4 regions of the Paenibacillus sp. FSL E2-8871 genome follow, and region 4 is predicted to be linked to each of the others. Evidence: riboswitches for the same ligand, from Rfam matches in the RefSeq annotation. Region 4 holds a riboswitch; each other region holds the start of a gene.

Region 1 (7,382 bases), 480 kb from region 4:
TCGGAAAGCCGCATGGTGAACCGTACCAAAGCCTTGACGCGAATTCGGTAAGTCCTCGTTATGCTCAACAATAATTTGCGCCCCGTTTCCGCCTTCGCCGACTTCAAACAAATGATAAGCATCTTCCTGACCGATTTCTTTAAACAGCATGACTCTTTCCAACATTTCTTTAAAATAGCTGAAGTCAGCTATGCGTACAAAGATCGGTCCCAAACCAGTGATCGCAAACTCTAAAGGAATCGGTCCTTTTTGCCATGGTGTACCTGATGCGACCCCTTCATTAAATTCATCAGAGATAAGTTGATATTGCTGGTCATCAAAATCTACGAAGGATAAAGTCTTTTTGCCGAATTGCTCTTTAATTCCATTATGCTTCACATTAAGGCGATCAAAACGCTTTACCCAGTAGTCTAATGAAGCATCTGTTGGTACCCGGAAGGATGTCTTGGCGATCTCATTGGTTCCGTGTACGCCTTTAGGAATGTTAGGAAAGTCAAAGAACGTCATATCCGTTCCGGCACTGCCCTTATCATCTGCAAAAAACAAGTGATACGTTTGGATATCGTCTTGATTGACGGTTTTCTTCACTAGACGCATTCCCAATACGTAAGTGAAGAACTCGTAGTTTTTCTCTGCGCTGCTTGTGATAGCTGTTACGTGGTGAATCCCTTTTAAATTTCTCATGATTATACACTCCTAAAGTTAGTTTGATTTTGTACTATAATTCCCTAGATCAAGAAAGATTAATTGAATTATCTTAATGTTAAGATATCATTCAAAAAAAATCTCTTTCCAACATTCGATTACATGTATCTTATATATTATCTTTACATTAATTATCTTTAACTTAAGATAAATTTAACACACTCCTTTGTTGTTGTCAACAAAACACTATAAAAGATAACAGCCTTGTTCAGTATGTAAATAGACTTACTGAACAAGGCTGTTTTGTTTTGGTGCTTACTCGATCACAAATTTACCAACCGTCTCATTCATCATTTCCGCAATATTCGCCTGGTGCTCAGAAGAAGCAGCCACATCTTCAAACGCTTGTAATGTATCTGAAATGTGATTTCGAATGCCACTTACATTGTCCGCAGACTGTTGAGATACTGCGGCAACATTCGTCATCGCTTGATCTACCTCTGCCATTGATAGCTTCAGTCCGTGCATTGAAGATACCATTTCACCTGTGATCTCATGAAACATATCGGCATCATTTTTATATTGCATACTTACTTGCTCGAAACTCTCATAATCACTTATCACCGTCGAATCGATAAAATCCAGTAGCGCTTGTGATTGAAAGGACACATTCTCAAAAGCATCTTCCACTAGCAGTGTCATTTTCTGAATTTTCCCCACCGATTCCTCCGACTGTACAGCAAGTTTGCGTACTTCATTAGCAACTACAGCAAATCCTCTTCCCTCATCCCCAGCTCTTGCTGCCTCAATGGAAGCATTCAAGGACAATAGATTCGTTTGAGCTGCAATCTCCGAAATGTACCCGGCCATTTCTCTTACTTCATTAACAACTTTCCCAGCCTCGATCGCGTGCATAATGGAATTTTGTTTCTCAGCATACAAACTTGTCGCATATTGAATCGATGCTACAGCCTTTTCCTTCGCGGAAGCTGCCTGTACCAGAATTTCTTCGGAGGTATTTAGTGCTACTCCCGCCTTATTACTTAGCAGATCTGCATTGGAGATAATCTCTTGTACTGTTGCATTTACTTCTTCTGTTGTAGCACTTAAAGATTCACTTCCAGAAGCAACCTCTTGCGAGGAATTATAAATTTGATCCATTGTAGCATTTACTTCCTCAACTGTTGCAGATAATTCTTCACTAAGTGCACCTAACTCTTGTGCTGAGGAAGAAGCACTAGCTACGATGGTTTGTACTTGCTCTGCCGAATGATTAAGCGACTTCACGATTCGACCAAATTCATCTTCAGCATCAAACTTAGCTCTTTGAGTCAGATCTCCTCGACCAAACGCCTCTGAAAAGTTCAGGATAATGGTTACTGCTCGTGAGAAATATCTTCTCAAGGACAAATATGAACCGATTGAAATCAGGATAACGAGAAAAGCAACAATGATATTGACCGTAAGTCCTTTTTGAAATAGCTTCTTATTCTGAACATCTGCATTTTGGGCACTTCCTAAGTTCATTCCAACTAATTTTCCAAGGTCTTCATTTCGTTTCGTATTTAACGCTTCAAGATTTGAAGTGGTATCTTCACTAGGATCATATGTAGGTGTATTCAGCATCTTCTCAAGCATCGGAAGCTGAATTTGCCGATACTGTTTCGTTAATGATAAAACTTCAGCATAAATCTCCTTTTCGTTTGGGAGGGAACGTGTTTCTTCATACTTATTCAAGATTCCATTGTTTTCAGCTTGAAGCTCAACAACTTTCTGATAACTCTCTTGAAGTTCGCTTGGATCATGACTAGCGATCATCTTATTCGTTAAGGTTACTATTTCATGATTATTTGATTCGAATTTCCCAAGTGCATAAACTGACGTAAGATCGTTCTTATACATACTTCTAGAGTTCGCATACATATTGCTGAAATACACACTACCAACGATCGCAATGATCAGAGCACCTAACAGTAATATTGAATTAGTAACAGTAATTTTGCCTACGATAGTCCAATTTCTCATTTTCCTCATGCTTTGCACTCCCTATGTACTTTTAATTAAGCTTTCATATTCTACTACTGGCATTGGTTTCGCGAAATAGTATCCTTGTGCGATTTCACAATCTATTTGTTTCAAAAAATCAATTTGCGCCTCTGTCTCAACTCCCTCTGCCACAACTTTCATATTTAAATCCCTAGCTAGTTTGACCATACTGGCAATTACTATCTTCCCTGTCTCATCATTTGACTTACTCATCAGAAAAGCCCTGTCTAACTTAATGACATCAGCAGGGAAATATTGCAATACATTTAAGGAACTATAACCTGTCCCAAAATCATCGATAGCTATGGAAAATCCTTTACGTTTCAACTCCAACAAAATATCTCTAACAAACTCTAAATTTTGGAATACAATAGACTCGGTCAGCTCTAACTCTATCAATCTAGCAGGTACCTGGTACCTGTTAATAATATTCGTCAAATGGAGCAGGAAATCATTATGGTATAGGGTTATAAGCGATATATTCACTGAAATCGGAAGTGGCTGGATTCCTTCCTGGATCCATTTACTCAACATGATACATACTGATTTAAACACCATTAAATCTAATTTCACAATAAAGCGATTCCTCTCAAATATGGGGATAAATACTGCAGGAGATATAAGTCCCTTCTGAGGATCATTCCATCGAACCAATGCCTCAGCGCCATGAAAACTGTTCACTCGCAGATCCATTTTAGGTTGTAAATATACTATAAATTCACCATTTGTCATGGCAGCATCCATCTTTCTTACGATGTCTTGCTCTTCGTGTATCTGCAATAGCAATTGTTCGTCAAAGAAAGTGCATGAGCTCTTGTATCCACCTTTAATGGACTTACAAGCGATTCCTGCTCGGTCAATACATGTGAGGATATCGCTCTGACGATCATCTATACAGTAAATTCCACAATTAATCACTAGCCTAAAACCTTCTTCATTTCCAAACGTATAGTCGCTCATTTGTTCAGTAAGTACTTGTATACGGATGAATAATTCCGCCTTATTGTCATACGAAGTGAAAAGAATAAAACGATCACCCCCTAAGCGTCCAATGACATCCTCGTCTAATGTGTTTGCTGTTAAGCTATTAGCCACTTGAATCAAAATACTATTTCCTTCATGAAAACCGACAATTTCATTTATGTATTTAAATTGTTCAATATCAAATTGCAACACAGCAAACTTTGTATTCGGTTTCTCTTTAAGTAAATACTGAGCATCTATAACAAATTTATTCGTTCTAGAAAGATGTGTTAACTCATCCTCAAAGGCAATCCTCTCCATCTGTTTCCTAATTTTGCTCTTATTTAATAGAATGTTAACAAATATGATCAATAGTAAGACAAACATGATTACACATAATAGAAAAGTCGCCTGACTCATTTGAGACGCTTTGGCCATGATCAAATCTTTCGGTATCACGGAGAGAATATACCAGTCCTCAACCCCCTGGATGCCAGAATAACCAACCATTTTGCTATCTCCGTTAATCCAAAATATTCCTACTCCAGATTTTTTTGCGGTTATGTTCTCTTTAAAGATTTGCAGTTGTTTCTTATTTCTAGAATCAATACTTATACTTTCGAATATGTTATCAATTGTCTTATCCTCTTCGAGATTCTTCGATTGGATAATGACTTGTCCCTTTTGATCAATGATTTGAGAATAACCATGACCTTTAAAGAAGGAAACTGCAAGAGCATCATAAAGATCCTGTGTATATTTGCTGGCAGATAAAGCACCCTTCACTTCACCTTTAAACTTAAGTGGACTATTGATCGTGATAATTTCTTTATTGGAGATCTTATCTAAGAATGGATCAGAAATACTGCTAATACCCTGCAGAGCCTTTTGGAACCCTACTTCATCTGATACATCAAACATTGTCCCATCTGATGCGTAAGCTTTACCATCTGGGCTGTTGATGCTAATTCGAATAAAATTATATTTTTTATCAAAGTGATGCAGATATTTTTTGGTCTTATCCCAATCCATATAATTGATTTCCGAAATAGAATCAGCAATTCCATCTAATGAATCTAATCCACCCTGTATCATATTTCCAATCGATCTACTCGCATGTATCGTAGCTTCTGATGTAGCAGCAACCGCTTCTTGCTCATAAGAGTTAGCAGTCCATTTTATGAAATAGTAAGAGCACCCCCAAAATATCAACGTTGCCATTATGACGAGGCCTATCATTCTCCATACTCTCAGTGGTTGTGTCTGATCCATGTACTATCATCCTTTTTCCGATTTATTACGTTTTTTTATTAGAAAACGAGCAAAAAAAAAGCCGCTATCAGAATGATAACGGCTGCATATGCATCAAAAAATAAGAGCATGAAACTCCCACTGCATGCAACCGGCTGTCATATCTATAAATAGATTTAGACCCTATGGCTTTGTGTCCCTATTTTTCAATAGGTTTACCAATATTCTGTTTTACTATTTTTAGTCCTAAATACTCTATTAAAAATAGGCTACCACCAAAAGACCTATCTCCGCTGTGATTTAATTTTTTTCAATGGGAAATTTTTCACAAACCTCAATGTTAACTTTAATATAATATTTATTAATGTAAAGCAACAATTCTGCGAACAATTATAAAATTAGATACTAAAGCCCAATGTAACATTTATATATGTCACATTGGGACTTACTTCTCAACACGAATTATGTTTGTCTTACAAACGCATAACGAAGAACAGCTTCTTCTAAAATATCAATCCCCATAATGATATCATCCAAGTCTGTATATTCATTAGGATGATGACTAAGTCCATCTACAGAAGGAACAAAGATAAGCCCTACTGGGCAAAGTTTGTTCATGTTCATGGCATCATGCCCTGCACCACTGATCATCCGTTGACTCGATATCCCCTTCTCTTCACAAATGGATTCTAGAACATGAGTGATCTCATCCGATAATAGGACTGGTTCCTCGGAGATGATTTCCGTACTCGCAATTTCAAGTTGTCTGCTCTCTTGTACTGAGGCTATCGTCTGATATAAATGATCTAACACACGTTGCCTGGATGCCACTGAAGTAGATCTGATATCAATTTTAATTTCCACTTCTCCCGGAACCACGTTCATAGCGCCATTCAAGATATCTATCACCCCTAGCGTCGCAACCGTTCCAAATTCTTGTTCGAGTTTGGCTCCCTTCTCAAGCTCAAGTGCTATTTCTGAGGCACCCAGAAAAGCATCTTTTCTCATATTCATAGGTGTCGTTCCAGAGTGGGATGCCTTCCCTGATATTTGAATATGAAGCCTCACGGGTGCAGCAATTCCAGTCACAATTCCTATTCTTTTATTATTGTTTATTAAGACAGGACCTTGCTCAATATGTAATTCAAAAAACGCTTTTAATTCTTCATTCTCTCTACTCGCCTGATCAATACTGTTATAATCCAGTGCACATAGCGAAAATGCCTTTTCCATTGTAATACCGTCTTTGTCCTTCAAAGATCTATATTTCTCCTTCTGAAATAACCCTGACATTATTTTGCTGCCTACTGTTGAAATACCAAAACGCGAGGATTCTTCACAGGCAAATGAGATAATTTCAATCGGATGATCCGTTTCAATCCCTTTTTCGTTTAGACGTTTGATCACTTCCAAAGCAGCCGTTACACCTACTACCCCATCGTACTTCCCACCTTGGTATACCGTATCCAAGTGAGAGCCCATTACAACGGGTGGGAGCCCTTCTATCTTTCCATTTCTTCTAGCAATCACATTTCCGCAATGATCCATCCGAATATCTAAATTTTCAGCCTTGCACATCCGCATAAAAGCACTCGTACATGTCTGCTCTTCATTTGTATAGGCAATTCTAGTGATGCCCTTCTCACCCGAGTTATATTGATTAATATTATCAAATAAAGCCTGATATCTTCTCTTTCTATCCATGCTAATATCTCCAATCCTGGGTATTCATGATTATGGTTTCATCAAAATTCGTGAATGATATACAATAGAGGTAGTGCTAGTCTTTAAAAATTACTTACTTGATGAGGTGTAATGGGTAACTATGAAGAAGACCATTATTTTTAAAGAAAATGACTCATTTACAATTAAAGCTGATTTTTATGAAACAAATCGTCCCCAAGCCCCTGCTATTGTGTACATTCACGGAGGCGGCCTGCTTTGGGGTGATCGAGAAGATCTATCCGAGGAAATGATACAACTTTACACTAATAATGGCTTTGCGCTATTTTCGATTGACTATAGATTAGCCCCTAGGTCAACCCTATCTGACATCCTTGAAGATGTCCAAGATAGCCTTCTTTGGTTAGAAAAGGAAGGACCAAAACAATTCTCCATTGACCCCTCGAGGATCGCTGTAGTGGGAAGCTCAGCAGGTGGTTTCCTTGCACTAAGCACAGGAATGTTTACCCATAAGCCACGTGCGATTGTTTCCTTCTATGGATATGGCGATATTAGCGCTCCATGGGCACTCGAACCAAGTAAATTCTATTGTGAAAAGGATATCGTCTCCATGGAGATTGCAAAAGGTACAGTGTCCGATCAAATCATTACGAGCGCAAGCGTTGACGAGCGTTTTCTTCTCTATTTATATGCAAGACAATCCGGTCGTTGGATCGAAGAAGTGACAGGCTTGAATCCTTCTCTACATAAGGAAGAACTTCTCAAATTCTGTCCTATTCATCATGTAACTAAGG
Region 2 (7,382 bases), 2.9 Mb from region 4:
TGATCATCTGTGCTCTCACACCGGCATTAAACATATTGTCCCAATGAGCTGTAGGCAGCTCCCAAAAAGGCTTCTGCTCGATAGCTAAATCATTGCCTCCCCATACGTTGTTAACTAAGATATCGAGCCTCCCCTGCTCTTCAGCGATCTGACGGATCACTGCTTCTGTTTCTTGATCCTTCGTATGGTCACATCGTATTACCGCACCAGAGCCTCCACTCTCTTTTATTTCTCAAAGTACGCTATCTATGCTCCCCTTAATATGTTCTGTGACGGATACATCTGTGGTCCTCCCTGTAATATAGACAAAAGCGCCTCTTCTTGCTAATTCTAAAGCGATTCCCCTCCCGGCACCTCTGCTGCTCCCGGTAACCAATGCAACTTTCCCTTTCAATGTCATAGCCCTCAACCCTTTCCACATGAATTCGGATTTCAATATTCTGTGAACATTCCTTACGTTTTATAAGTATAGCCCGTATATATGACATCAACTGACATATATAATATAATCATGATTTAGAAATGATTAATGGTGATCGTCTAATCAATAATTCGAGGAGGTACAATAGCCTAATGAGAGCCGACCGTTTGTTATCAATATTACTTCTGTTGCAAAATCGTGGAAAAATGACTTCTAGAGAATTGGCCCAAACACTCGAGGTATCAGAACGAACTGTGTTTCGTGATATGGAAGCATTAAGTGCTTCAGGAATACCCATTTTAGCTGAACGTGGTCGTGAAGGAGGCTGGATGCTTACTGAAGGGTACCGAACCTCCCTAACGGGAATGAAGCCACAAGAGATTGGTTCACTGCTTCTGTCCGCTGACGCATCAATAATGAAGGATCTGGGGATACAAGACGACTACTCTTCCGCTCTTCTCAAACTAGAGGCTGCATCCTCACATCGACTTAGTAACCCAGCAAATTACCTAAGCGAGCGTATTCATATTGATGGCGCCAGTTGGCATCCTTCGGATGAGACTTATCCGTTCCTTTCTGTACTGCAGAGAGCACTTTGGGAGGACCGCAAAGTAAAAATCACTTATCTCCGGAGCAACGAGACAACGGTCCGTTTCATTGAACCTCTTGGGTTAGTTGCAAAACGCGGAGTATGGTATGTCGTAGCCAAAAGCAAAGATGAACTACGGACCTTTCGTGTGTCCAGATTAGTTAACGTTGAGGAGACTCATGAGTGGTTTAAAAGACCTGATGACTTTGATTTAAAACAGTACTGGGAAGAGTCCACCACTGCCTTTAAAGCAGCACTGCCAAAGTATCAAGTAAAGCTAAGGGTTAGAACATCTATCTTAAAAGAATTACAGCGAGAAAGATTCGTCTCTGTCCAATTGATAGAGCCAACTAGCAAAGCAGAGTGGGTAAACGTAGATGCCGAATTTAATACGATCGAGTCGGCCTGCCGGATAATCCTTTCTTTTAGTCCCTCGGTTATTGTACTTTCACCGCAAGAACTTTTAGAGATGGTAAAGTCTGCTATCGCAAAAATTTCCGCTATTTATGAGGATTTTTGACACGAAATCTAAAGAACTACTCCGAAAAGAAGATTTATGTCAGTTCTTACTATAGACCAATCACCTTTAAATCCCATATAATAACACCAATACATAATATTAATAAGGAGGACATTATACCAATGAACTGGATGCATAAACTTCCGTTAAAACAAAGAATTGTTGCCGGATGTTACCTCGTTGCCGCACTATTTGCTATTCCTGTTTTAGTTACTTTTATGATCTTAGGCAACATTATTTTGGGTATTGTTCTAATCGTAGTTCTTGCTGCTCTAACTTTCCCCGTGGCCCGCTTTATCGAGAGAACGCTTACATCTTCTTTTGATGACATCGCGAATGTATCTCATAGTATTTCAAAAGGGGATTTTACTAGTAGAGCCGATGAGAACGGGTCTATGGGGGACGTAAGTCGTTCCTTTAATACTATGATTGACAAGCTCAAGAAGATTTTGACAGAAGCATCACAAATCACTCGTCAAGTTATGGATGCAAGCCGTGGAATCGAAGATAAGAATCAAAATTTGAAAATTGTCATGGCACAGGTAGCCTCTTCGTCTAACGAGCTAGCTCTTGGTGCAAATGAAATATCTACGGATATCGCTGAAATGACAGAATCCATTAAAGATATTGAGAATAAAGTATCCAATTATACGAACTCAACGAAAGAAATGAACAGACGTTCAATACATACATTAGAACTAGTTGAACAAGGACGGCAGTCCGTTGATACTCAAGCTGAAGGCATGCGCAAAAACATCCAGGCTACTCAAAAAGTAGCTGATACTATCGAAGCCCTGTCTCATAATGCTCGCGGAATTACGATGATTACAAAAACCATCACAGAGATCGCTGAGCAGACCAACCTCTTATCGCTGAATGCCTCCATCGAAGCAGCACGCGCCGGAGAGCATGGTCGAGGATTTGCTGTAGTCGCACAGGAGGTTCGTAAACTTGCCGAGGAATCAACGGCTTCAACGAAGGAAGTCTTTGGCTTAGTTCGGAGCATCGAAACTGATATCAAACAAGCGATTGACAATATCGCTATCAACGAAGAAGTCGTACAGGTACAGAATGAGATGATCACTCAATCTGCTCATATCTTTGCTCAAATTGTGCAAAGTGTGCAGTATATTACCGAGCAAATCTCTTCCTTCTCTGCTGAAAGTGATCTGATGTTGGAAAGTGCCTTGAAAATCTCAAGTGCAATAGAGAATATCTCTGCAATCACACAGCAAACCGCTGCCGGCACCGAGGAAGTATCCGCCGCTATGAATGAACAAATTAATGCCCTGCAGTCTGTTGCTGAAGAAACTGAGAAAATGACACAGGCTGTGTTTAATCTACAGAAGACTATCCATATTTTCAAGTTTTAAGTCACTTGCAAAAATATATAAACAAGTCCAAAAACTCCTCCTAAGTTTTGACTTAGGGGGAGTTTTTTTTATATCTATTATTTCATAGGTTGGACAAGACTTTCGTCAAAATTCGAGTTAATTTGCGAAAATATATTGACAAAGGTTCTCTAGGAATATATTGTAAAGGAAAATTATTCTTATAAATTTTAAAATTAATATTGGCAAAATCTTCGAAAGAGGATGACGCAAAACCATGGATCTACAGCCTCATTTTTAATCAGAGGCCATGACTGCCAGGTTGCAGAAAACCAAGACGACTGAACAATTGTTCAGTCTCTATGGCGATTTATGCCACCAACCTGTGCCCTAATTCAGAGCACAGGTTTTCTAATGTTTGATTTTAAAATAACAATCAACTTGTGAGGTGTATTTTTTGAAGACAGTCGCAGATTACATGTCGGAAGCACTACGGAACCTAGGTGTTACCCATTCCTTTGGTATTATTGGGAAATCCATTTGTCCTATTGTTCTTAAAATGGTAGATTACGGTATTGAATTTATTCCTGGGAGACATGAGTCCAGTTCCGGCTTCGAAGCAGCCGGGTATGCGCTTAAAACTGGAAAACTAGGTGTAGCTTTTGGTACTTCAGGTCCTGGTGGAACAAACCTATTAACTGCAGCAGCACATGCTAAGGCTAACAACCTACCTGTCCTATTTATTACTGGCCATCAATCTATTAAAGAGCTTGGAATTCCCCAATGTCAGGACTCTACTTCTTTTCTAGCTGATTTAGCTGATATGTTTAGACCTGCCACCTTATATAGCAAGCTTATTGAACGTGGAGATCACTTTAACACAATCTTTAATCATGCCATATCCATTGCTTTGAGCGGTAATCGTGGTCCAGTTCACCTTTGTATTCCCTTTGATGTACAAACGGAATTGCTAGAGGAATGTAATATTGTAATCCCTGAACGCGAATCACTGGTTAGCCATGCTAATATCGACCGTGTACTTGATGCTATAAATAACTCTAAGAATCCAATAATTATCGCGGGTAAAGGCGTTAACCGCTCAGGAGCACATAGTGAGCTAATTCAATTAGCGGAAACATTTAATATTCCTGTAGTTACATCTCCAGGTGGTAAAGGGGCTATAGCTTGGGATCATCCACTCTATCACGGTCCAATTGGAGTAGGCGGTTGTACCCATGGGGATGACTTGCTGAATCAAAGTGATCTATTTATCGTTCTCGGGTCACGTTTAAGTGATATGACTATTTGTAATCTTAAAAGGGAAAATCATCCTGCAACATTAATTCAGTTTGATAGCGATCCGACTTTTGTCGGAAAAATATTGTTCTCTAAAACGATTCCAGTGACTGGAGATCTACGGGACAATCTAGTTTACTATCTCAATAATATTGACACGAACAACATCACAAAACGCGAAGCACCGACAAATTCCGATTATACCGAAGAGCCTCCGATTTTACCAAACCTTTCACTTGCATCGGTCTTGAGTACGATGAGTGATTTGATTCCTTATAACAGCACAGTCTTTGTTGATGATGGAAGTCACGGTTTCCATGCTGCGAAATGGTACAAGGTTAAGAAACCGGGCAGTTTTGTTTTCGATGCTTACTTTGCTTGTATGGGTAATTCCATCGGAATGGCGATTGGTGCAAAGGTTGCTGCTCCAGAAGAAACGATCTTCTGCATTACAGGAGATGGCTGCTTTATGATGCTAGGCGCAGAGATTAACGCTGCTGTCTGCAAGGATATTCCTGTCATATTCATTGTTGTGAATAATAAACAGCTAGATATGGCTCTAAAAGGTATGGAAAAAACTACAGGACGTATTGACGGAACTATCTACGAAGTCCCTATGGATGCTGTGAAATTCGCAGAATCACTAGGCGCTAAGGGTTACAAATGTGAGACAGCGGAGGAGTTCGAAACAGCCATCAAGGATGCTGTTGCCATCAACCGTGTTGCCGTCATTGAACTGCTAACAGACCGTGATGAGGTCCCTCCGACTGCTCACCGTACTTTGAACCTAAATTAGGAGGTCACTTATGAAAGACAATGTAAACAGTGGTCTGAACCACTTCACGAATCTCTCTGGAGACTACGGAGCTAAAGCACTGGCTCCGATTAAAGAACATTTCCCCGATTTGGCTGAATTTATTATGGGGAATGCCTACGGCGATATTTTTCAACGCAACACAATCGAAGCTGACTGGAAGGAAATCGCAGTTATCTCTGCCCTGATTTCGATGGGTCAGTTTGATCAATTGGGTGTTCATTATGTCATGGCTCTTCGTGTGGGAGTTACTGTAGAACAACTCAAAGGTATTCTATTACACTTAGTACCCGCTATAGGGGCACCTAGAATCATCACCGCTTTTAATATTCTTCTCGAAACGATTGAAGAAATAAAGTAACTATTTTCAGTAAAATTAAAATATCGGGAGATGTTAACGTGGGACAGTTTATTTTAAAGACAGACACTACTAAAAAAGTGATCAATATTGAGCTGGAAGGAACATTTTCTGAAGAAGATGGTCTGAAATCTATCCAAGCTTATCAACAAACTATTAATCCTATCACTCCAGCTGACTATGAATTACAAATCGACTGCAGAAAGCTAAACGTAACTGCTCCTGATGTTGTGCCTCTTTTGGAAGGTTGCTTCGTAATGTTTAAGAATGATGGATTTGTAAAAGTAAATCTAACCCTTGAGAATAACCCAATTCTTAAAATGCAGCTTGCTCGTCTGGGTCGTAAAGCAGGACTAGATAACATCGAGATCATTTCCACCGTTACAGCTTAATTCTTCTTATAACTAAAAAAACTATAGAGTTTTTCAGGAGGATTCATTCATATGACCGGAATTCGTATTCAAGACATTGATATCTATCATCCTAGTAATAAAGTTGGTAACGACTTTTTTATTAAGCATTTTGACGAAAAGGGTATTGATATCCGAGGTCTACTGACCACTTTAGGTCGTGATACGCGCTATAGCATTAAGAATGAGGAAGAAAATTCTCTTACGATGGCTTTTGAGGCTGCCAGTAATGTGTTGGATAAAAATGGTCTCACTGGCGCTGATATCGATCTTATTGCCTATGCAAGTCAAACTCCTGAATATATCTTTCCTACTAACTCTTTAATGATTCACCGTTTAATTAACGGCGCATCCCATACAATTTGTATAGATAGCAACGCTAACTGTGCAGGTATGACTGCTTCCGTAGAACAGGTGAGCCGTCAAATGCAAGCCAATCCTAGAATTAAACGTGCTTTGGTCATCGGATCCGATTATGTAGCACCTCATGCAGATAAGAATGATCCTGTCTATTATGCTAACTTCGGTGATGCAGCTGCGGCAGTCCTTCTTGTGCGCGATGATAATGCGGTAGGCTTCATTGATTCTGTCTATCAAACAGACACATGCGTTTATGGCAACTCCATGTTCCCGGCTGAAGGCTTGGCTAATCTGGGTAGAAAAGGCGTCGCGGCTGGAGAATTCAATGTGAAGTTCATTCCATTTGATGATTCCATTTGCGTAGATGCTGCTTCTGAATCGATTCGCACGCTTCTATCTGATAACAACATAGCGCCTGAATCTATAAAAGCGGCCTGTTTCTCACAGCTTTCACTACCTAATATCGTTGGTGTTTGTGAAAAAGTGGGTATTGATCGTGAGGTTGCGGTTTACATAGGTGATGAATTCGGATACACCTCAACCAGTAGCCCGTTTATCGCTCTACACAAAGCTATTACTACAGGAAAGATCGAACGCGGAGATAAAGTTCTGTTCTGGACAGTGGGCGCTGGATGGCAAAACGTTGCATTTGTTATTGAATATTAAGCGTTACAACCTAAAAAGCGGCAGGCCAAGGATTATCCTTAGCTTGCCGCTTTTTAGGTTGATCTGTTCTTTAGGACTCGCTGGCAAAGGATAACCCCTTTTCAGTGAGCGCACGCCGTAGTACATCAATCCCTTTTGGTCCCATCCCATGGAGCTGCAGAAGCTCTGACACAGTGAGCTTACTGATTTGGTGAATCTGTGTATACCCAGCACCATGAAGTGCTCGAAGTGCAGGCTTAGATAGTCCACTCGGTAGATCAGATTCTGTTCCATTAAACATAGACATATGCATCTCCCTGATCACTGATATCTTTCATGTTTTTCCCAGCCCATGGTACGCGCTACAGCGTCTTTCCAGGCGTTGTAACGTCGTTCACGCTCATCTATACCCATTACAGGTGAAAAGATCCTCTCAGCTTTGTTAAAGCTTTCTAGCTGCTCTCTTGTCCAGACTCCTGAGGTTAATCCAGCCAGAAGTGCTGCTCCCAGCGCAGTCGTCTCCGCATATGTAGTTCGAGTAACTTCACTACCGAGGATATCAGACTGGAACTGCATCAGCAAATCATTACGAACCGCTCCACCATCTACACGAAGTCCGGTCAATGGCATGCCTGCAT
Region 3 (7,382 bases), 310 kb from region 4:
TGCGTCCATTTCGCACGTCCAGCGGCAATGAACTGATCAAATATAACCTGACCTGCATTGGCGAAGTCGCCATATTGTGCTTCCCAGATGACGAAGGTTTCTGGTGCGAACACATTATAACCATACTCAAAGCCTAGCACAGAAGCTTCAGATAGCGGACTGTTATATACGCCAAAGGAAGCGCGAGAATTACTTAGCTGATGAAGCGGAGAGAATAATTCTCCTGTCTTGCTGTCGTGCAGCACCAGATGGCGGTGTGCGAAGGTGCCACGCTGTGCATCCTGACCGCTAAGTCGAATTGGCGTTCCATCCTTCAGGATGGTTGCGAAGGCGAGGGACTCAGCGAGTGCCCAGTCGACCTTTTCACCCTCATTCAGTGCGTCCTTGCGACGCTGCAGAATTCGCTCCAGTTTCGGATAGACTTGGAATCCATCAGGTACGCTCAGTAGCTCACGATTAATCTCTTGCAGACTGGAGATCGGTACGGCTGTAGTGCCTGCCGCTGAGCGATCTGTATGAAGAGGAATGAAGGCCTTTGGTTCTTTTTTCTTGTGATTGCCTTCCTTCATACTATCGTACGCACGTTGCAATACGCCTTCTGTTTCAACGTGCATCTTTTGTACATCTTCAGCTGTAAGAATTTTTTCACGCTGTAGCCGCTCCGCATACACCTTGTAAACGGTTGGATGATTGCGTACCTTACCGTACACGATAGGTTGTGTAGTTTCAGGATCATCCATTTCGTTATGTCCATGACGACGATAGCCGATGAGATCAATAACGAAATCCTTTTTGAATTGATTGCGATATGCACTAGCTAAACGAACGGCTGATATACAGGCCTCAGGATCATCAGCATTGACATGGATAATTGGAATTTCATATCCTTTGGCGATGTCACTCGCATAATGCGTTGAACGGGAGTCTTCGCTTTCTGTCGTAAAGCCGATCCGGTTATTAACAATGATATGGATCGTCCCGCCATTCTGATAACCTTGAAGTTTGCCAATATTAAGTGTTTCTGCAACAATCCCTTCACCTGGAAAAGCAGCATCGCCATGCATCAGTACCGCCATAGCTTTACTGGTATCAATCTTCGGCAATCCGGCTGTGCTCCGATCTTCTTGAGCAGCACGAGTGAAGCCTTCCACGACAGGATTGACGAATTCCAAGTGACTTGGGTTATTCGCTAGTGTTATTCTTGTGCGTACGGTTTCTCCTTCACGGACAGCGCGATCTGCACCCAGATGGTATTTCACATCACCCGTCCAGCCATAGTTAATGCCTGTAGAGCCTTCGGAAGGGAAAAGCTCCTTGTTCGGAGAATGATGAAACTCTGAAAATATAATGTCATAAGGTTTGCCCAAAATATGTGCAAGAACGTTGAGGCGACCACGATGCGCCATGCCCATCAGAATATGCTCTGCGCCGTCATGCGCAGCAGCGCGTACGATTTCATCCAGCATCGGTACGAGAGCGTCATTGCCTTCCAAGCTGAACCGCTTCTGACCCACAAAGGTTTTGTGGAGGAAGGTTTCGAATTGCTCTACTTGGATCAGGCGGTTTAGCAGCTCTTTACGTTCTGCATTATTTAAAGGCGCTGGTGAGCTTGTGGATTCTGCCTGTCTGTTCAACCATTTCAGTTCTTGTTCTTCATGCACATGCCCGAATTCATAGGCGATTGTCTTGGTGTAAGCCTGACGCATACGCTGAACTGCATCCCATCCGGTATGCACATCATTCGGCGCATTCTCCCAAATGAGCGTGGCAGGTAGTGCGAGCAGATCCTCACGAGTCAGCTCATAGGTTTCGAGTTCAAGATATTTAGCCATGGGATTGTGATCGCGCTCAAGCGGATCAATATCAGCGGCTATATGGCCATATATACGAATATTAGCGATTAGCTTGGAAGCTCTTACTGCCTTTCTAAGCCATTCGGTGTCTCCCGAAATGCGAGGCTGTGGAGCCGGTTCGCTATCCGGTGTTAGGGGTGGGGGACCCGAATTTGTAAAAAGCTCGCGATAATTATTCTCTACGGTGGAAGGATCTTTCACAAACTGTTCATATCTTTCTTGAATGTAGCCTAAATTGGGTCCGTAATACTTACTCCAAATGGATTCGTTATAGGGCTCTTTGGCTGCCATGAATACATCCTCCTTAACGGATGAACTCCATACGTGACATTTTGTGTCAACGCTTACTGGAGCTGTGATGATTGCGGTTTCATTTCTCATCTTATTGTGCTACTTTCCACACGTGTAATCAATTCATTCTTTCGTCCAATACGTTCGCAAAATGGTATGGGTTAGCTTGTTCTAATGAAAAGAACGCTGTTTCTTCTCATTACCCATTCCTAAGGCCCACTAAAATGATTCTAATATCCTTATTTTTAACTAATAGGGAAGGAAGTATCATTCTATCGGCTTAATTAATTTTATGAATAGGACGAGTATCGTGTTAAAAGGACAAGATATCGCACAAAAGAGCTTCTATTTTTTGTTTTTTAATGGAAAAACTAATCAGAAATCGACACACTTTTCCACTTTAGTATAGTATAATGTTATTGCAGTTAGCGATTTTCATATATTCAAAGTAGATCCTTTCGTGTAAAGGGTCCAGTAAAAGGTAAACCTGCCGAAAGGCAGGGGCACAAAGTCGCGGGTCTAAGGTAGAAATACTATGACAGCCGGATTGCCTGGGGACTAAAATCTTAGGAGGAGATTTTTTGGACAAGTCCAACCAGGGAAGCAACAGAGAACAGCAGGTCATTGATCTAGACGTAGAGTGGGTCCATTTATTATTAGCAGCTAAGAAGGCTGGCATAAAGGCAGATGAAATTCGTCGCTTCTTTCATGAGAAGACAGTGCAAGCCGTGCAGTAATACATTCAGTGCGTAATATTTTAAAAAAGGGCACAGCGATAACTCGCTGTGCTCTTTTTCGGTGTATATGAAAGTATAAGTTTCACACCGTATATGATCATTGTATTCTGCTAGAATACAAACGCCTTCGCCGTCCGTGTTAGGAGAGCGAAGGCGCTTATGTTTAATAGTATGAGTAGAAGAGGATCTTATCAGGTCAGATGGAGGATTAATCCTTCTGATCCAGGCGCCATTTCTGGTAGTCCAGAAACTCCTTGAATTCGCGTTTGCTTATGCCTGAGGCCATAGCTTCCTGCACCAATCGGAACCATTCCGAATCTAAAGGTGATTCCTCAGCATCATTAGGCTCTCCATAGAGCAAAGCATGGATGGATACCTGAAGCGCGTCGGCGATCTTTTCGATAAACTGGATTGAAGGATTGGACTGGATGTTTCTCTCCACATTGCTAAGATACGACTTAGCAACATCCGCTCTGTCCGCAAGCTCAGATAGGGACAATCCCTTTTCTAGGCGGAGATGCTGGATACGTTGGCCCATATTTTGTGGCACTATGCTGACGCCCCTCCGTAATTTTTGTTATTAGTATAGCAAATATCATTAAATTCGACAAAGTTTATTGTAAAGAGAAAAGCAGCATCTACTTATCCGCTTTCCGGAATAAGAATCTGCTGCTCTTCGAATGGAAGACTTATTAGATTATCTAGCGACTCCAGCAGTTTGCTTAGCTGTGAAATCCCAAGTCAGTGTCAACGAATCTTTTTGGAAGTAGTTTTGCTCTTCACCGTTATCAACAAATTCGAATTGAACGGTGAAGCCATCATTTGTGCCGGCTTTGATACCGTTTGCTTCACCCCAGATTGCGTCAAGTCCAGTGTTTTTTACTAGATCCGGAGTTTGAGATTTCAAATCAGCCAATGTAGTTTCCCATACTACAACCTCCGGAACAATAACACCGCTTTTATCTTTATTCACCAGGAATTTAACTTTAATGAATTTAGCTAAATCGTTAGCGCCGTTGTTACCGCCCACATCATTAATGGAGGTAGTTGTTTTAAGGAGGATAGAGCCGATATCAAGTGTACCGTCATTTTTCAGTTTGAAGTCTCTTTTGATAGTATCACCTGGCTTCAGATCCTTCAAATCAACGATAACCGATGGATCGGAGTTCAAATCGAGTGTACCTGCAGCAAATGTAGCAGTGCTTTGTGCAGTGTCACTAAAGTAAGCGAAGGTTCCGCCACCAATCAATGATAAACCCAGTGCTGCTGATGCTACGCCAAGACCCAATGTTTTCTTGATACCCATAATTAAAATTCCTCCTCGGTTTTTGTGGTTTTTTTATAAAAGTTATATATTGTAACTTCCGGTTCGTAAGCGGAAGCGGACAATCAACGGATTACTGTATTTCAGTTGGAGGTGGAGAGGTAGGAAGCATAGCAGCATTTTTCTTTTCGAGTGCAGCTACAGCCTTCCATGATGAATACAGGGCATAGAGCAGGAGCATCAAGCCTGGTACAATCATGAGCACAACACTTCCAGCTTTGGAAACTGCGAAATTCATAGCGTAACCTACGTAAGGTACGGTGACCCCGGTATACTCAGCTACAACATTCGTGGAACTGGTAGGGTTCATATCAGGTGCATCATTGTTATCACCTTTCGTGCGATACATGGCTTCACCGGTAGCGTTATTCATTGTTGCTTCTACAACACGGTGAGTAATGAGCAGGTTTTCTTCATTTCTAAAGGTGATCACATCGCCTTTTTTGAAGCGATTCATATCTCCTCCGGGTTTTAAAGCGACAATCGATCCGGTTTGAATCCCTGGTTCCATCGAACCTGAGAGTACCGATTTGATCTGGTATCCGAAGAAGGCAGGTTCACCGCCGGAGGCCTTTGATAAAACTACGGCTACCACCAGCAGAATGAATATCACAAGCATGATGCTCGATAATGTATTGTTGATCATTTTTTTAATCCGCATATTATTCGCCACCTTTAACTTGTTGAGGGTCCGAAGGGGCTGGTGTTGCTACCGGTGGGGAAGTGGTTGTATCTTCCGCTTTTGGCGCCTCCTGAGGAACCGCTTGCTGTGGTACATCTTTTGGAATCGTTAGCTCTTCACCAATTTCCGGAACGACCGGGTTAGTGGCTGGGGCTTCAGGCTGTTCTTTATTTATGTTCTCTGGAGTAGCTTCACCTTTCGGTGGAGTCACTTCCGTTTTTGCTTTCTCCTCAGCTTCAGCTTTCGCTTTGTCCTCAGCTTCTTGCTTTTCTTTTTTCTCCAGTGCCAAACGTTCTTCTTCTTTCTTCGTTTGTTCCAGCGCCTCTAGTCGGGCTTTCTCAAGTGCTTCCAACTGTTGTTCACGGGTTTGACTGATCAATTGGAGCTGACTCTGAAGATTGCTGATTCCTGAAGTAGCCGATTCTTTAAGATCATTCATTTCAGTATTGAGATTTTCATAAGTGGAGGTAAGTTCGCTAGAGATATTGCCGGCCGGCTGACTAAAAGGAATCAGGAAAGGTAACGGCTGCTGAAACGCCTCGTTGCGTAACTCGGGTTGTCCATATACATCACTGGTCACTACCGAAGCAAATGGAAGCCCGATGTCGTGTATGGAGTTTAGATATTGGATGACTCCCTTTAAGGAAGCATTCAGGGATTCAGAGATTACACCGCTTTGATTCAGGCTGCTTTGCAGCTCTCTGAAGAATTGTTCATCCTTGATTTCTAGACAGTTTGAATCTAGAGAGGTCATATATCCTCCAATCTGGAATAGGACGGCTGCTGCTGCGTTCAGCTCTCCATTGATTTCGTTCCAAATTTGGCTGTTGGTGGCCAGTTGCTCATTCACGCCATCGATTTGAGATTGAAGCGCGGAGATTTGCGAGGAAATCTCTTGCGCTGCGACATCAAGCTCATCCAGCGTCATGCCTTCTATTCCCGAAACGTCTGAGAGACTGCCTGAAGGGGTATAGCTTTGAAGCGATCCTTTTAAAGCAGTAGCTCTTTCGATATGATCTTTGAGTTCTGTTAGAAGCCCCTTGATCGAGTTTGGAAATACTTCGCAAAAGCTAATTGTGCTAGTGGTTTGCGTAGTAGCTCCAAAACCACCATAGGTACTACCCACTTGCTGCGAGGTAGTCAGAAACAAGACGGAGACAGCCATTCCTGATTGCAGAACACGTAATCCGATTTGCTTCTTTCGTTTAGGTCTTCTTTTTGCTGATCTGGGTCTCAGAGGAATACCTCCCCTCAATGTCTTGAGTTTCTTTGGTTCGTTATTGTTGTTCTTTATTGAGAACAACTTCTGTAATGAATAATACATGGAATAAATTGAAAAGAAAACTGTCAATAAGTCTCGTTTGTGCTCTATAAAGAACAAAAACGTTAATTTATCTCTATTTATCTCGTTTTATCGCTTGATATCTATTTTTATTCGCAATAGAGAACGATACATAGGAGAGGAATGTATTAAAAATAGCCTAATCATGCGAGAGGCACGATTAGGCTATTAAGAATTCTTGCGAGTTTAATTGTGGGCTCAGTTAGGGAAGACGAGTACCACGTGAACTAACATATAGGTCATACCATTCTTTTCGAGTAAGCTCCAGCTTGTCCGCATCGGCGCAGGCAGCGATGCGCTGCGGATTCACAGTCCCAATCACAGGCTGAATAGCTGCCGGATGTGTCATTAGCCAGGATAGCACTATGGCTTCGGGTGTTGTTCCTTTTTCATCTGCAAGTTGTTTAACCATGGCAGCTGTCTGGACGATATTCTCTGGTTGATCCTCTAATGAACGTCCGCTAAATAAGCCTTGTGCGAGTGGGCCCCAAGCTTGAAGCTGAATGTTCTCCATTCGACAATGTTCAAGGGTTCCTTCGGGAAAGGTAATATCCTTCCAAGGTTCACGGTTTACACTGATTCCAGCATCGACCCAGCTGAGCTTGGCTAGGCTCATGTGTAGCTGGTTTACGATAAAGGGTTCCTCGCAATAGGCTTGCAGCATTTTGATCTGCGCTGCGCTCATATTGGAGACGCCGAAATGACGAACTTTACCTGTTGCCTTTAATTGATGCAAAGCAGAAGCTACTTCATCCGGATCCATTAGGGGGTCAGGCCGATGGAGCAGCAGAATATCAATATATTCTGTTCCTAGTCGCGACAATATTCCTTCTACACTGCTTAGAATATGCTGGCTTGAGAAGTCAAAGACATTAGAGCTGTCTCCGGGCTCCATTAGCTTAATACCGCACTTCGATTGAATAATGATTTCTTCGCGGAGTCCTGGGCGTTCTTTAAAGATTTGACCGAATACCTTCTCGGCTTTACCACGGGTATAAATATCTGCGTGATCAAACATATTGATACCAATAGATAGTGCTGCGTCGACGGCTGCATGTCCTTGCTTAACATTCTCGGCGGTAATCGGTTCATGATCCCAGCCCCCACCAAATCCCATACAACCTAGAGCAATACGGCTGGCTGGTATACCGCG
Region 4 (7,382 bases):
AGGTTTAGTGAGCTGGGTCGGCTTCAAGCAGACGATGGTGGAATATGAGCGGGAAGAACGATTTGCAGGAGAAACTAAGTATCCTCTTAAGAAAATGATTCGTTTTGCGCTGGATGGGATCACTTCCTTTTCGCATAAGCCACTTAAGATTGCTACGTATGTCGGATTCTTTCTTTCCTTCTCCAGCTTTCTCTATTTATTCTTCGTATTGTTTCAAAGAATCTTTTTCACCTCATGGACGGTTCCAGGTTGGGCTTCCATTGTAGGGGTCAATTTGCTCTTTAACGGTATCGTTCTGATGCTGCTAGGTGTAATCGGTGAGTATATTGGACGGATTTATGACGAGTCTAAGGATAGACCGTTGTATATTGTCAGTGAGACCATAGGATATCGTAACGAAGAAGAAGTGGATCGCCGGAAGGATTACAAAGATGTCAGATAAGAACTTTCGGACTGCTTTCATACAGTTTCTCAAATTTAATGCTGTAGGTCTGGTAAATACCCTCATTGATTTCGTAATCTTCACATTACTGAACTCACTTGGGATGGTATATGCGTTGGCACAGGTGATTTCTTATAGTGCAGGGACAGCGAACAGCTTTATTTTGAATAAAAAAGTAACCTTCAAGGATCGTGATCGTGGTAATAAAGAGGGTTTTGATAAGACGCAGTTGCTGAAGTTTATCGTACTGAATCTGGTAGTACTCGGAATATCGCTGTTGCTAATGCATCTGTTGACTGACAAACTAGGCATTCAAGTGTTGATCTCTAAGGTATTAGTAACGTTTGTGACGGTGATCATTAACTTCTTCGGAAGTCGTAAATGGGTATTCTAAAGTTCAGTAGAACCAATCTACGGAGGTGAAAATCATGCGTAAATTCTCGTATGTGCTCATACTGGCGGGGATCCTTATCATGCTCTATCCAAAAGCTAACGAATGGTATAACGACTGGCAGCAGGATAAGCTATTAGAATCAGCTGAACTGAGCACCAGTGAAAGTACTCCACCACCTGATCTAAAGAGCAGATATGCCGAGGTCACTCAGCTACTAGCGGAGGAATCAGCTTTAGATGCACAAGCACAGCCGCAAGAAACAGAAAAGCCGGAACCGGAAATTGAAGTGGGTGGCAAAGTTATCGCATTAATTGAGATCGATAAGATCAATCTGAAGCTACCTGTATTAGAAGGGGCTACTAAAGCGAATATGAAGCATGCTGCGGCCCATATGAAAGAAACAACTCCAATAGGAGAAATAGGGAACGCCGCAATAGCTGCACATAGAGCTAGAACTACGGGCAGATTGTTTAACAGGCTGAATGAGGTTGTGATTGGGGATACGATTACGGTAAAGACTAGCGATCAGACTTATAATTACGAGGTTTATGATATTTCTGTTGTACTTCCTAGTGATGTGTCTGTTCTAGACGGGAATAACAAAGATAAAATTCTTACTCTAATTACGTGTGACCCACTAGTAGATCCTACACATCGTTTGATTGTTCATGCCAAGCTTTCCTAATCGTTGACGAGAAATAACAAGAAAACTCAAATACAGAGAAATAACTATAAAATAATAGTAAATCTAGCAATTTTGTTCTTGTTTACGAGGATAAATATGGTAGTATAAGACTATAAAAGCTAAACACGATAAACGGCAAACCTATCGAAAGGTAGGGACGCAAAGCTAAAGGGCCTTCCCGAAAGGATGGCAGCCAGTTACCGAATGAAGAGGCTTTTTTTGTTTTTATAAAATATATAAGAATCTTAGATTCATATTTCTACTTGGACTGATTCTGTTAATTTGTCTAGTGAAATTAGAACAGATAGAGCTTATACGATAACGGCAAACCTATCGAAAGGTAGGGACGCAAAGCTAAAGGGCCTTCCCGAAAGGATGGCAGCCAGCTACCGAAAGGGGTTTTATCCGTGAAAAAGGTTTATTTTATGATGGTGGCGCTGTTCGTACTGATTACTGCGGTTCCGGTAAGCACAGCTCAAGCCGCAAGTGTAGATGCAAGCTGGTTGATTACATCGAAAGTGGCTCAAGGTGTTATTGGAATTAACTATGATATTCCGAAAGATAAAAGAATCAAACTCATGATCACTAAAGACAACAGCAGCTATACATATAACTTATATGCTTCTGGACAAGCTGAGGACTTCCCTTTACAACAAGGTAATGGTACTTATAAGGTTTCTGTTCTTGAGAACACAACCGGCAATAAATACAAAGCGTTATATTCCGAAGTAGTAGACGTAACCATGAGTGACTCGAATTCCGTATATTTGGGCTCCGTACAGAATGTGAAATGGAGTTCTTCTGATAAAGCGATCCTTAAGGCCAAAGAGCTTACAAAAGGCAAAACAACAGATGAAGAGAAAGTTAAGGCAATCTATAACTATGTAGTTGCTAATGTACAATACGATTATTCTCTTGCTAATAACGTAACAACAGATTACATTCCGAACATTAACAACACTTTGAATACTAAAAAAGGAATCTGCTATGACTATGCTTCTCTTTTTGCCGCAATGCTGCGTAGTGTAGATGTGCCTGCTAAATTGGTGATGGGGAATACTAGCTACGTTACGCAATACCATGCATGGAATGAAGTGTTGATGGATGGGAAATGGGTTACTATTGATACAACGGTAGATGCATCGTCAGCGAAGAATAAGAAGAATACGGATTTTATTAAGGCTTCAAGTAAGTATACTGCAGCAAAATACTATTAATTTGCATCGCTAGATTCATAACTCTATTAAATAAACAACTAGCTTAATAATTAAGCTAGTTGTTTATTTTTCTATTAGGGGTTGCTTTTCTATGAATAGATAGGTTATTATAGTTAAGCGTTGTTAGACAGCGTACAGGCAATGTTTGAGAGAGTTATATAAACGGATTTCGAAAAATAAAGCTTGCATTACTGAGAATAACATGATATATTATAAGAGTTGCTGCTGAGACATTAAACGGCGCCAACGAGAACTTGATCTTTGAAAACTGAACAACGAGTGAGTAGGAAATCACGAAAGTGAAATCCAAAATTAGAGAATTAATTTTCTCGTCAGATGTTTCAAAATGAGCATATCGCTCTTTTCAATACTAATTGGAGAGTTTGATCCTGGCTCAGGACGAACGCTGGCGGCGTGCCTAATACATGCAAGTCGAGCGGAGTTATTTTGAAAGCTTGCTTTCAAAATAACTTAGCGGCGGACGGGTGAGTAACACGTAGGCAACCTGCCCCTTAGACTGGGATAACTACCGGAAACGGTAGCTAATACCGGATAATTTCTTTTTTCTCCTGAAGAAAGAATGAAAGACGGAGCAATCTGTCACTGAGGGATGGGCCTGCGGCGCATTAGCTAGTTGGTGGGGTAACGGCCCACCAAGGCGACGATGCGTAGCCGACCTGAGAGGGTGAACGGCCACACTGGGACTGAGACACGGCCCAGACTCCTACGGGAGGCAGCAGTAGGGAATCTTCCGCAATGGACGAAAGTCTGACGGAGCAACGCCGCGTGAGTGATGAAGGTTTTCGGATCGTAAAGCTCTGTTGCCAGGGAAGAACGTCCGGTAGAGTAACTGCTATCGGAGTGACGGTACCTGAGAAGAAAGCCCCGGCTAACTACGTGCCAGCAGCCGCGGTAATACGTAGGGGGCAAGCGTTGTCCGGAATTATTGGGCGTAAAGCGCGCGCAGGCGGTCATTTAAGTCTGGTGTTTAAACCTTGGGCTCAACCTGAGGTCGCACTGGAAACTGGGTGACTTGAGTACAGAAGAGGAAAGTGGAATTCCACGTGTAGCGGTGAAATGCGTAGATATGTGGAGGAACACCAGTGGCGAAGGCGACTTTCTGGGCTGTAACTGACGCTGAGGCGCGAAAGCGTGGGGAGCAAACAGGATTAGATACCCTGGTAGTCCACGCCGTAAACGATGAGTGCTAGGTGTTAGGGGTTTCGATACCCTTGGTGCCGAAGTTAACACAGTAAGCACTCCGCCTGGGGAGTACGGTCGCAAGACTGAAACTCAAAGGAATTGACGGGGACCCGCACAAGCAGTGGAGTATGTGGTTTAATTCGAAGCAACGCGAAGAACCTTACCAGGTCTTGACATCCCTCTGAATCCACTAGAGATAGTGGCGGCCTTCGGGACAGAGGAGACAGGTGGTGCATGGTTGTCGTCAGCTCGTGTCGTGAGATGTTGGGTTAAGTCCCGCAACGAGCGCAACCCTTAACTTTAGTTGCCAGCAAGTAATGTTGGGCACTCTAGAGTGACTGCCGGTGACAAACCGGAGGAAGGTGGGGATGACGTCAAATCATCATGCCCCTTATGACCTGGGCTACACACGTACTACAATGGCCGGTACAACGGGAAGCGAAACCGCGAGGTGAAGCCAATCCCATCAAAGCCGGTCTCAGTTCGGATTGCAGGCTGCAACTCGCCTGCATGAAGTCGGAATTGCTAGTAATCGCGGATCAGCATGCCGCGGTGAATACGTTCCCGGGTCTTGTACACACCGCCCGTCACACCACGAGAGTTTACAACACCCGAAGTCGGTGGGGTAACCCGCAAGGGAGCCAGCCGCCGAAGGTGGGGTAGATGATTGGGGTGAAGTCGTAACAAGGTAGCCGTATCGGAAGGTGCGGCTGGATCACCTCCTTTCTATGGAGAATCGTCTTCTGCAATGAAGACATTCAAATCGGAAGTTAAACTTCCAAATCTCAGGTTTAGGCCTGTTACTCACTCGTTGCTCAGTTTTGAGAGTTTAAGCTCTCAGTAAGACTTGATCCTTGAAAACTGGATACCGAAACGAATTTGCGTTTTAGAACATCTTTTAGCAACTTGTGCAAACAAGTAAATGTTATTAGTGAGATGATTCCAAAGAGAATGTCATTGTATGATATTTTCCTGCGGAAAAATCAAGGTTAAGCTAATAAGAGCACACGGAGGATGCCTAGGCGCCAGGAGCCGACGAAGGACGTGGCGAACAACGAAACTGCCTCGGGGAGCTGTAAGCAAGCTTTGATCCGGGGGTGTCCGAATGGGGAAACCCAGCTGTGGTAATTCGCAGTTACTCATCTCTGAACACATAGGAGATGTAGAGGCAGACCAGGGGAACTGAAACATCTAAGTACCCTGAGGAAGAGAAAACAATAGTGATTCCGTCAGTAGCGGCGAGCGAACGCGGAACAGCCTAAACCTAAGAGCTTGCTCTTAGGGGTTGTGGGACGTCTCACATGGAGTTACAAAGGAATATGGTAGGTGAAGAGGTCTGGAAAGGCCCGCGATAGAGGTAAAAGCCCTGTAACCTAAACTGTGTTCTCTCCGAGACGGATCCCGAGTAGTGCGGGGCACGTGAAACCCCGTATGAATCCAGCAGGACCATCTGCTAAGGCTAAATACTACCTGGCGACCGATAGTGAAACAGTACCGTGAGGGAAAGGTGAAAAGCACCCCGGAAGGGGAGTGAAATAGAACCTGAAACCGTGTGCTTACAAAAAGTCAGAGCCCTATTAATGGGTGATGGCGTGCCTTTTGTAGAATGAACCGGCGAGTTACGTTTAACATGCAAGGTTAAGTCGAGAAGACGGAGCCGCAGCGAAAGCGAGTCTGAATAGGGCGAATGAGTATGTGGACGTAGACCCGAAACCGTGTGATCTACCCCTGTCCAGGGTGAAGGTGCGGTAACACGCACTGGAGGCCCGAACCCACGCATGTTGAAAAATGCGGGGATGAGGTGGGGGTAGCGGAGAAATTCCAATCGAACTCGGAGATAGCTGGTTCTCCCCGAAATAGCTTTAGGGCTAGCCTCGGTATAAGAGTAGTGGAGGTAGAGCACTGATTGGGTGCGGGGTCCGCAAGGATTACCAAGCTCAGTCAAACTCCGAATGCCATATACTTATTGCCGGGAGTCAGACAGTGAGTGCTAAGATCCATTGTCAAAAGGGAAACAGCCCAGACCATCAGCTAAGGTCCCCAAGTGTGTGTTAAGTGGGAAAGGATGTGGAGTTGCACAGACAACCAGGATGTTGGCTTAGAAGCAGCCACCATTGAAAGAGTGCGTAATAGCTCACTGGTCGAGTGACTCTGCGCCGAAAATGTAACGGGGCTAAACACACCACCGAAGCTATGGCTAGATACGTATGTATCTGGGGTAGGGGAGCGTTGTATGTGGGTTGAAGGTGTACCGTAAGGAGCGCTGGACAGCATACAAGTGAGAATGCCGGTATGAGTAACGAAAAGATCAGTGAGAATCTGATCCGCCGAAAGCCCAAGGTTTCCTGAGGAAGGCTCGTCCGCTCAGGGTAAGTCGGGACCTAAGGCGAGGCCGAAAGGCGTAGTCGAAGGACAACAGTTTGAAATTACTGTACCACCGTAATCCGCTATGAGCGATGGGGTGACGCAGGAGGGTAGTGACGCGGACTGATGGATATGTCCGTCTAAGCAGTGAGGCTGATGTGTAGGCAAATCCGCACATCGTTAAGGCTGGGCTGTGATGGGGAGCGAAAATTACAGTAGCGAAGGTCATGATCTCACACTGCCAAGAAAAGCCTCTAGCCAGGAGAAGGTGCCCGTACCGCAAACCGACACAGGTAGGCGAGAAGAGAATTCTAAGGCGCGCGGAAGAACTCTCGTTAAGGAACTCGGCAAAATGACCCCGTAACTTCGGGAGAAGGGGTGCCCCGGTAGTGTGAATAGCACGAGGGGGCCGCAGTGAAAAGGCCCAAGCGACTGTTTAGCAAAAACACAGGTCTGTGCGAAGCCGCAAGGCGAAGTATACGGGCTGACGCCTGCCCGGTGCTGGAAGGTTAAGGGGAGTGGTTAGGGGTAACCCGAAGCTATGAACCGAAGCCCCAGTAAACGGCGGCCGTAACTATAACGGTCCTAAGGTAGCGAAATTCCTTGTCAGGTAAATTCTGACCCGCACGAATGGCGTAACGACTTGGGCGCTGTCTCAACGAGAGATCCGGTGAAATTTTAATACCTGTGAAGATGCAGGTTACCCGCGACAAGACGGAAAGACCCCATGGAGCTTTACTGCAGCTTGATATTGAATTTGGGTACGATCTGTACAGGATAGGTGGGAGCCGTAGAAATCGGAGCGCAAGCTTCGGTGGAGGCGCCGTTGGGATACCACCCTGATCGTATCTAGGTTCTAACCTAGTACCCTAATCGGGTACGGGGACCGTGTCAGGCGGGCAGTTTGACTGGGGCGGTCGCCTCCTAAAGAGTAACGGAGGCGTTCCAAGGTTCCCTCAGAATGGTTGGAAATCATTCGAAGAGTGCAAAGGCATAAGGGAGCTTGACTGCGAGACCTACAAGTCGAGCAGGGACGAAAGTCGGACTTAGTGATCCGGTGGTACCGCATGGAAGGGC

What was found. A riboswitch is a leader RNA that binds a small molecule or an ion and turns the genes downstream of it on or off. The one in region 4 is predicted to bind cyclic di-GMP.
Region 1: it holds a riboswitch for cyclic di-GMP, as region 4 does, so the genes downstream of both, NYE25_RS26195 (bifunctional diguanylate cyclase/phosphodiesterase) here and NYE25_RS24230 (transglutaminase-like domain-containing protein) in region 4, are expected to answer to the same signal.
Region 2: it holds a riboswitch for cyclic di-GMP, as region 4 does, so the genes downstream of both, NYE25_RS11585 (thiamine pyrophosphate-binding protein) here and NYE25_RS24230 (transglutaminase-like domain-containing protein) in region 4, are expected to answer to the same signal.
Region 3: it holds a riboswitch for cyclic di-GMP, as region 4 does, so the genes downstream of both, NYE25_RS22885 (anti-repressor SinI family protein) here and NYE25_RS24230 (transglutaminase-like domain-containing protein) in region 4, are expected to answer to the same signal.

Annotation. Positions count from the first base shown of each region.
Region 1 is NZ_JBBOBV010000001.1:5,838,744-5,846,125, reverse strand. Features, by position in the region: gene NYE25_RS26205 (ring-cleaving dioxygenase) at 1-684, opposite strand, end outside; gene NYE25_RS26200 (methyl-accepting chemotaxis protein) at 961-2,679, opposite strand; gene NYE25_RS26195 (bifunctional diguanylate cyclase/phosphodiesterase) at 2,692-4,926, opposite strand; cyclic di-GMP riboswitch class I at 5,049-5,135, opposite strand; gene NYE25_RS26190 (Zn-dependent hydrolase) at 5,368-6,609, opposite strand; gene NYE25_RS26185 (alpha/beta hydrolase) at 6,731-7,382, shown strand, end outside.
Region 2 is NZ_JBBOBV010000001.1:2,505,079-2,512,460, forward strand. Features, by position in the region: gene NYE25_RS11570 (SDR family oxidoreductase) at 1-229, opposite strand, end outside; gene NYE25_RS11575 (helix-turn-helix transcriptional regulator) at 574-1,530, shown strand; gene NYE25_RS11580 (methyl-accepting chemotaxis protein) at 1,653-2,903, shown strand; cyclic di-GMP riboswitch class I at 3,096-3,191, shown strand; gene NYE25_RS11585 (thiamine pyrophosphate-binding protein) at 3,310-4,953, shown strand; gene NYE25_RS11590 (carboxymuconolactone decarboxylase family protein) at 4,964-5,332, shown strand; gene NYE25_RS11595 (hypothetical protein) at 5,371-5,721, shown strand; gene NYE25_RS11600 (3-oxoacyl-[acyl-carrier-protein] synthase III C-terminal domain-containing protein) at 5,773-6,765, shown strand; gene NYE25_RS11605 (DNA-binding protein) at 6,836-7,051, opposite strand; gene glpK (glycerol kinase GlpK) at 7,066-7,382, opposite strand, start outside.
Region 3 is NZ_JBBOBV010000001.1:5,054,089-5,061,470, forward strand. Features, by position in the region: gene NYE25_RS22880 (2-oxoglutarate dehydrogenase E1 component) at 1-2,144, opposite strand, end outside; cyclic di-GMP riboswitch class I at 2,615-2,699, shown strand; gene NYE25_RS22885 (anti-repressor SinI family protein) at 2,726-2,881, shown strand; gene NYE25_RS22890 (helix-turn-helix domain-containing protein) at 3,090-3,419, opposite strand; gene NYE25_RS22895 (TasA family protein) at 3,579-4,187, opposite strand; gene sipW (signal peptidase I SipW) at 4,279-4,866, opposite strand; gene NYE25_RS22905 (hypothetical protein) at 4,868-6,142, opposite strand; gene NYE25_RS22910 (aldo/keto reductase) at 6,432-7,382, opposite strand, start outside.
Region 4 is NZ_JBBOBV010000001.1:5,359,248-5,366,629, forward strand. Features, by position in the region: gene NYE25_RS24215 (glycosyltransferase family 2 protein) at 1-442, shown strand, start outside; gene NYE25_RS24220 (GtrA family protein) at 432-836, shown strand; gene NYE25_RS24225 (class D sortase) at 871-1,521, shown strand; cyclic di-GMP riboswitch class I at 1,646-1,726, shown strand; cyclic di-GMP riboswitch class I at 1,835-1,915, shown strand; gene NYE25_RS24230 (transglutaminase-like domain-containing protein) at 1,929-2,738, shown strand; rRNA gene NYE25_RS24235 (16S ribosomal RNA) at 3,110-4,667, shown strand; rRNA gene NYE25_RS24240 (23S ribosomal RNA) at 4,929-7,382, shown strand, end outside.